3 regions of the Peterkaempfera bronchialis genome follow, and region 3 is predicted to be linked to each of the others. Evidence: riboswitches for the same ligand, from Rfam matches in the RefSeq annotation. Region 3 holds a riboswitch; each other region holds the start of a gene.
What was found. A riboswitch is a leader RNA that binds a small molecule or an ion and turns the genes downstream of it on or off. The one in region 3 is predicted to bind cyclic di-AMP.
Positions count from the first base shown of each region.

Region 1 (2,254 bases), 2.7 Mb from region 3:
GCGCCCGGAACGCGCTCCTCGGCGGCACCGGCCACTGGCCGCCGCGCCGCAGCTTGCTGAGGACCGCCACCACGGGCTCGGCGGCCGTCCACGGCCGCGCGGCGGTGCCGTCCGAGGGCCCGCCCGCGCCGGGCTGGTCCACGGCGGGCAGATCGCGGGTCAGCGGGGCGAGCTCGGCGAGCGTACGGGCGGCGTAGGCCGCCTCCAGCCGCTCCGCGTGCTCCTCGGGGGCCAGCCGGCCGTGGGCGAGGGCTTCGGCGAGCACGGCGGCGGTGCGGTCGCGGTCCTCGTCGGCGGCGCGCATCTCCACGGGGGCGGCGGGGGCCAGGCTCTGGGCGGGTACGGAAGCGGTCACCGGTCACTCCTGCGGCTGCGGGCGGGCTCGCGTCCAGAACACGATATATCGCGTGATGCGCGGGGGTAAACGCGCTACCGCGACCCAGTCGCGAGTGGCAACCCGGACTCCGCTTGCGGCGAGCGCGCATGGAGGCGCCCACAGCGCACAGAAGCAGAAGGAGCGCGAACCCACGCGCGGAGACCCTGGGACGGGCCGCTACGGGCGTCGTGGGGACAGCGGGGACTGCGGGGGCTGCGGGTGGCGCATCGGGCGAGCGCATCGGTCGGCGTCGAACAGCTGACCCGGCCTCACTCCCCCAGCGCGGATGCCTCCCCTGACAACGCGTCGGCGCGCGATGCGTGACGGGGTCAACCTCCGCAGCGCCCCGGACGGGTGAACGGACCACCCGGACGGACCCGGATCCGGCGTGTCGCCCACCTGATGGAGTTGACTACCCCGAATGCAGGAACGGAGCGTTCCGGAAGGGCCGTCAGACGGGGTCGGAAACCCCCGCTCGGAGCCCTCGCAAGGGGGCGCATAAGCGCAGGTGAAACGCGGGTTTTCGATTTCTTCGGACCCTTCCGGGAAGGGCTCCGACGCGATGGCGCGAACTGGCCTTCAAGCTACCGATCGGCCGGGTGACAAGAGTCACAATCCCCGGCCTCAAGATGAAGATGGCTCAGAAATCTGCCAATACTGGCCGCCGAACGCGACAAGTCCCCGTCACCATGGCGGGGCGGTCCGGCCGGACGCCTAATCTCGCCACCGGTCCGGACGCCAGGCGCGAACTCGATTTCGGCGAGAGCGGGAGACCCGAGCACGGCGGGGTGGGAGAGCCTCCGTCGCGGCAGTGCCGCGGCAAGGGCCCATCACCACCCCTTGGGGTGAAGCCACTTCGGTGGCCGGGCAGCTTTCGGTGCCCGAATCCGACAGGTCATCTTTCGCAGGCGGTTCCGGAAGGACTCGCATGTCTGCGACACCTCGCACCCATGCCCCCGCGCACCACGGCGCCCAGGCCGTTCCCGCCCCCGCAGGGCAGGACGGCGCCGAGGAGGGCAGCGATAGCCCCTCCCACCAGGGGCGTCGCGTCGGACCGCAGCGGGGCCGACTGATCAACCGCGTCGGAGCCACCGCCGTGCTGACGGCGGCAGCGGTGGCCGGCGTGGGCCTGGCACCCGGGCTCGGCACCCAGGCCGACGCCGCGACGCTGTCCGCCAAGGCGCTGCGGATCGCGGCGGCCAAGAGGGGGGCGCCGTATGTGTTCGGGGCCGCCGGACCGAGCCGGTTCGACTGCTCCGGTCTGGTGATGTGGTCGTACCGGAAGGCGGGCAAGAACCTGCCACGCACCGCCCAGGCGCAGTACAACAAGACGCGCCACATCGGGCAGAACAGCCGTCGGCCAGGGGATCTGGTCTTCTTCCATCGGGGTTCCAGCGTTTACCACGTCGGTATCTATGCCGGGTCGGGCCGGATCTGGCACGCACCGCACCGCGGCGCACGGGTGCGGCTGGAGCGGATCTGGACGAAGAGCGTCTGGTACGGCCGGATCGGCTGAACCGGAATGCTGATATCCACGTGGGCTCCATTCGGCCGAATGGAGCCCGCCGAATGGCGCGTTCATGGGTTTACCGGGGATCGGCATTCCATGGCGCTGTGCGGGAAATCACGTTTACGGCCAGGTCGAGCTGAGCGTCGGTCAGGTCGCCACGGGCGGTCAGGCGCAGCCGGGAGTGACCGTCGGGGACGGACGGCGGCCGGAAGCAGCCGACGGCGACTCCGGCCGCCCGGCAGTCGGCGGCCCAGGTGACCGCCGCCTCCGGAGCGGGCGCGCGTACCGAGACCACGGCCGCGTCGGGGGTGTTGGCCGGCAGTCCGGCGGCGGTGAGGCGGGCGGCGAGCTGCCGGGCGGTCTGCCGG
Region 1 is NZ_CP031264.1:421,629-423,882, forward strand. Features, by position in the region: gene C7M71_RS01860 (DUF1707 SHOCT-like domain-containing protein) at 1-355, opposite strand, end outside; cyclic di-AMP (ydaO/yuaA leader) riboswitch at 1,110-1,302, shown strand; gene C7M71_RS01865 (C40 family peptidase) at 1,305-1,892, shown strand; partial or broken gene C7M71_RS01870 (8-amino-7-oxononanoate synthase) at 1,963-2,254, opposite strand, start outside.
Region 1: another riboswitch for cyclic di-AMP. It lies ahead of C7M71_RS01865 (C40 family peptidase); the one in region 3 lies ahead of C7M71_RS13850 (M23 family metallopeptidase).

Region 2 (2,254 bases), 1.6 Mb from region 3:
AAGACGCCAAAGGGCCCGACCCCCACCGAGGGAGTCGGGCCCAGAAAGTATCGGAACCGGGTCAGATCCGGACGATCTTCGCAATCGGCATCACGGTCGCGGACTCATAGCGGACCACCGCGCCGGTGTGCGGGGCGTGGATGATCTGGCCGTTGCCCACGTACATGCCGACGTGGCTCATGCCGCTGTAGTAGATGATCAGGTCGCCGGGCTTGGCGTTGGCGAGGCTGGTACCCATGGAGGTGCCCGCACCGGCCTGCGCCTGGGAGGTGCGCGGCAGCGTGATCCCGGCCTGCTGGTACGCCCACAGCATCAGACCGGAGCAGTCGAAGGTGGACGGACCGGTGGCGCCGTAGACATACGGCGAGCCCAGCCGGGTCTCGGCGGCGGCAATCGCTGCGGCGGCGTAGCTGGAGGCGCCCACCGTGCTGGCGGAGCCGCTGCCGGTGGAGGTGTCCAGGCCGGCGCGGGGGGCGGCACGGGAGGCGCGCTCGGCGGAGGCGGCCTCGGCAGCCCGGAGGGCGGCGCGCTCCTGGGCGGTGAGGGTGTTGAGCAGCGACTGAGCCTTGGAGAGCTTCTGCTGGACCTCGCTCTTGGCGCTCTTCAGCTCCTTGGCGGTGCGGTCCAGCTCGGCCAGCTTCTGCTGCGCCTCGGCCTTGTCCTGGTCGAGCTTGCGCTGCTTCTGCTGGAGCTGCTTCAGGGTGTCCGCCTGCTGGCTGCTCACCTGGTCCAGCGAGGACGCCTTGTCCAGGAACTGCGCCGGGTCCGAGGAGAGCATCAGCTGGACGGTGGGGTCGATGCCGCCCGAGCGGTACTGGGAGGAGGCGAGCTGGCCCAGGGTGCCCTGCATCGCGGAGACCTCGGACTGCTGGCGGGCGACCTGGTCCTGGATGTTGTTGACCTGCTTCTGGAGCTGCTGCTGCTTCTCCTTGGCCCCGTTGTACTGCTCCGTCGCGACCTCGGCCTGCTCATTGAGCTTGTCGACCTGGGCCTTCACGGACTCCTTGGTCGGCTTGGGGGCCGCGCTGGCGGTACCCGCCTGGGCGGATATGGCAACGGCGGTTGCGGCTGCGGCGGTGAGGACAGAGATCCGCGCGCGGCTCGGCTGCTTGGGACGGCGGTGGGACGCCACGAAGGCGGGCTCCATTCTTCCTACGGCCGCCTACCGGGTGAGCTGACGGGTTCGGGCTGGAAGCATGCCCTACGACGCCTCAGCCGACTTCACAGTCGGCCCTGACGCCGATTCACCCCGAGGAAGTGGTTCCCCGGCTCCGATCCGACGGCATCCCCTGGAGGACAGAGACCTGCCCTGCCGCTTCTCGAACTCGGCGGGAGCCGCCGCCGTCACCCGGGTCGGGAGATCACTTCGCGGTGGCTCCCGCCAGACACTAGTAACTGAACTGTGATCCGTTCAAATCCTTGTAGGTAAAAAGTCTGAACGGCAGCGAGATTTCTTGGAAATTGCCACCAGGGGTAGCCACGACATGACCCTGGGGTGACCGAAGGGCGGTCCGGACGCCCCAGGAGGCCGGTCCGGGCGTGGCGGACCTCACGTGGGCCGGAGACAGCCCTCGGGCCCGGCATGTCCGAAATGCCGGGCCCGAGGGGATTACTGAAGGTCCATGACGAATGGACCGTGATGTGCGGTCAGACGCGCCGGATCACCGAGATCGGCATGGAGGTCGCCGAGACGACCTCGACCGACTTTCCGGGACGCGGCGCGTGCACCACCATCCCGTTGCCGATGTACATGCCGACGTGGCTGCCGCCGTAATAGATGATCAGGTCGCCCGGCTGCGCCTGGGAGAGCGAGGGCACATTGGTACCCACCGTGCCCTGCGCTGAGGCGATACGCGGCAGCGTCACACCGGCCTGGCTGTAGGCCCAGAGCATCAGACCGGAGCAGTCGAAGGTGGACGGACCGGTCGCGCCGCTGACATAGGCCATGCCCTGCCTGCTGAGCGCCGCCTGCACGGCGACGGCCGCATAGCCGTGGGCCGGCGGCAGATTGCCGAGGTCCACCCGCTCCGCACCGCCGCGCGAGGCCCGCGCGTCCGCCGCGTCCAGCGCCGCGCGCTCCTGCACGGTGAGGGTGTTGAGCAGCGCCTGGGCATCGTGCAGCCGGGTCTGCATCTGCGACTTGTTCTGCTTGAGCTCGCGGGTGGTGCGGTCCAGCTCGGCCAGCGTGGACGACGCCTCCGCCTTCTGCTGGTCCAGGAGGCGCTGCTGCTCCTGGAGCCGCCGCAGCGCGTCG
Region 2 is NZ_CP031264.1:1,483,914-1,486,167, forward strand. Features, by position in the region: gene C7M71_RS06480 (C40 family peptidase) at 62-1,132, opposite strand; cyclic di-AMP (ydaO/yuaA leader) riboswitch at 1,145-1,295, opposite strand; gene C7M71_RS06485 (C40 family peptidase) at 1,648-2,254, opposite strand, start outside.
Region 2: another riboswitch for cyclic di-AMP. It lies ahead of C7M71_RS06480 (C40 family peptidase); the one in region 3 lies ahead of C7M71_RS13850 (M23 family metallopeptidase).

Region 3 (2,254 bases):
CGGTGGCGCTGGCCTCGTATGTCGTGGCGGACCGCCGCGCCTGAGCCGGTCCTGATCCGGTGCGATCCGGGCAGGCCGACGGCCCCGGTGTCGGGGGGATGATCACCGGGGCCGTCGGAGTCGGGAGGGGCAGCGCGGACGCGCGGGTCTCAGACGTCCAGGCCGTGCGACTGGAGCCACGGCCGGGGGTCGATCGGCGCACCGCCGCCGGGCCGGACCTCCAGGTGCAGGTGCGGGCCGGTGACATTGCCGGTGGCGCCGGAGCGGGCGATGACGTCGCCGGGCTTCACGCCGCCGGAGCCCTGGACGATCGACGACAGGTGGCAGTACCAGATCTCGGTGCCGTCCGGCAGGGTCTCGATGATGCGGTAGCCGTACGCCCCCGACCAGCCGGCCGAGGTGATCTCACCCATGCCCAGCGCCTTGACGGGGGTTCCGGTGGGGACGGCGAAGTCCAGGCCGGTGTGCAGGTGCGACCAGTAGGAGCCGGCCTGCCCGAACCCGGCCGTGAGGGTGTAGCCGGAGACCGGGATCGCAAAGGTGCCGAGCAGCTTGCGCTCCGCCTCGCGGGCGGCGCGCTCCTCGGCCTCCTTCTTCTCCCGGGCCTCCTGGGCCCGCTTGGCGACCAGGTCCTTGGCGGCGGCCTCGGCGGCGGCCTGCTCCTGGACGGCGCGCTTGGCCTCGGCCTCCCGGGCGGCCTGGAGGCGGGCCGACTCGTCGGCGGCGGTGCGCTGGCTGTCGGCCTGCGCCTGGATGCGGGCGGCGAGGGCCAGGCCCGGGTCGGTGGCCTCGGCGAAGGCGGTCTCATGGGCCTCGTCGGCGTGCTCGGCCGAGGTGGTGGCGGCGTAGCTGGTGAAGCCCGTGGTGCCCAGGGTGGCGGCCATCGCGGCGACGCCTATCACCGCCGAGGAGCCCATGTTCCCGCTGCGCTGCTTGGGCAGCCGGTGGCGGCCACGGTCCGGGTCGCCGCCGAAGGCGGGGACGGGCTCGTGGACGGCGCCCCAGGGCTGCTCGGCGGGCGCGGACAGGGTCGAGGGCATGCCCTCGGTACGGTACGACGACGCCACGGTAGGCGTACTCCTTTCCTTCCCTCTCGCCTACCGGGTTAGCTGACGGGTTCGGAGCAGGAAGGTCTCCTACGGCCTTCGGGGCCTGGAGTCGTGCCCGGGCGGAAGCGCGCATGGTCACGCTCCGTCAGGGCGCGGGCAGGTCCGTTCGGCCGATTCACCCCAAGGAACGGTGGTTCCCCGGCTCCCGGGCGCCGCGAGGACGACGCCCTGAGGATTAGGCGATGGCGCACGGTGCCGTCCTGGTACGGCGTTTGCAACCGCGCTGCGTTATCAAACGTTAATCCCAGGACGCCGCGATTCCAAGCCACTTGGAAGATGCGAAAGGAGACGACAGCGGCACGAGGGGTGATTTGTCGTAGATGAAAGGACCTGCGGCTTCCCTCCCCTTCCGCCCCGTCAGGAGTCGGTCACCGAGCGTCAGGTGTGCCGCCGGGCGTGTCGTCAGGCCGGTGCCGTACCCGACACCTCCGGCTCCTCTGCGGTCAGCGGCATGGCGATCGACTCCAGACCGCGCCGCTCCGCCTTCACCCCGAGGAAGAGCTCCACCACCCCCGCCGCGATCATCAGCGCCGCGCCGAGCGAGAACGCCAGCGCCGTGTCGGCGGTCTTCCCGGTGGAGACCAGGTCGGCGAAGATCAGCGGGCCGGAGATGCCGCCGACGGCCGTACCCACCGCGTAGAAGAAGGCAATCGCCAGCGCCCGGGTCTCCATCGGGAAGACCTCGCTCACCGTGAGGTACGCCGAGCTGGCGCCCGCCGAGGCGAAGAAGAGCACCACGGTCCAGCAGAGCGTCAGCGTGACCGCCGACAGCGCGCCGCTGCGGAAGAGCGCCGCCGTCCCCAGCAGCAGCACCCCGGAGAGGAGGTAGGTGCCGGAGATCATCGGCTTGCGGCCGACCGAGTCGAAGAGCGGGCCGAGGAGGAGCGGGCCCATGAAGTTGCCGACGCAGATCACCGCGAAGTAGTAGCCGGTGAAGCCGTTGGGCACGGCGAAGAAGGTGGTGAGGATGGTCGCGTACCCGAAGGTCACCGCGTTGTAGAGGAACGCCTGGCCGATGAAGAGCGAGAGGCCCAGCACCGTGCGGCCCGGGTAGAGCCGCACCATGGTGCGGGCGATGGTGACAAAGCCGATGGAGCGCCGCTGCCGGATGGTGATCGACTGGTCGGGTTCGTCCAGCACCACCT
Region 3 is NZ_CP031264.1:3,128,949-3,131,202, forward strand. Features, by position in the region: gene C7M71_RS13845 (hypothetical protein) at 1-44, shown strand, start outside; gene C7M71_RS13850 (M23 family metallopeptidase) at 150-1,067, opposite strand; cyclic di-AMP (ydaO/yuaA leader) riboswitch at 1,080-1,301, opposite strand; gene C7M71_RS13855 (MFS transporter) at 1,512-2,254, opposite strand, start outside.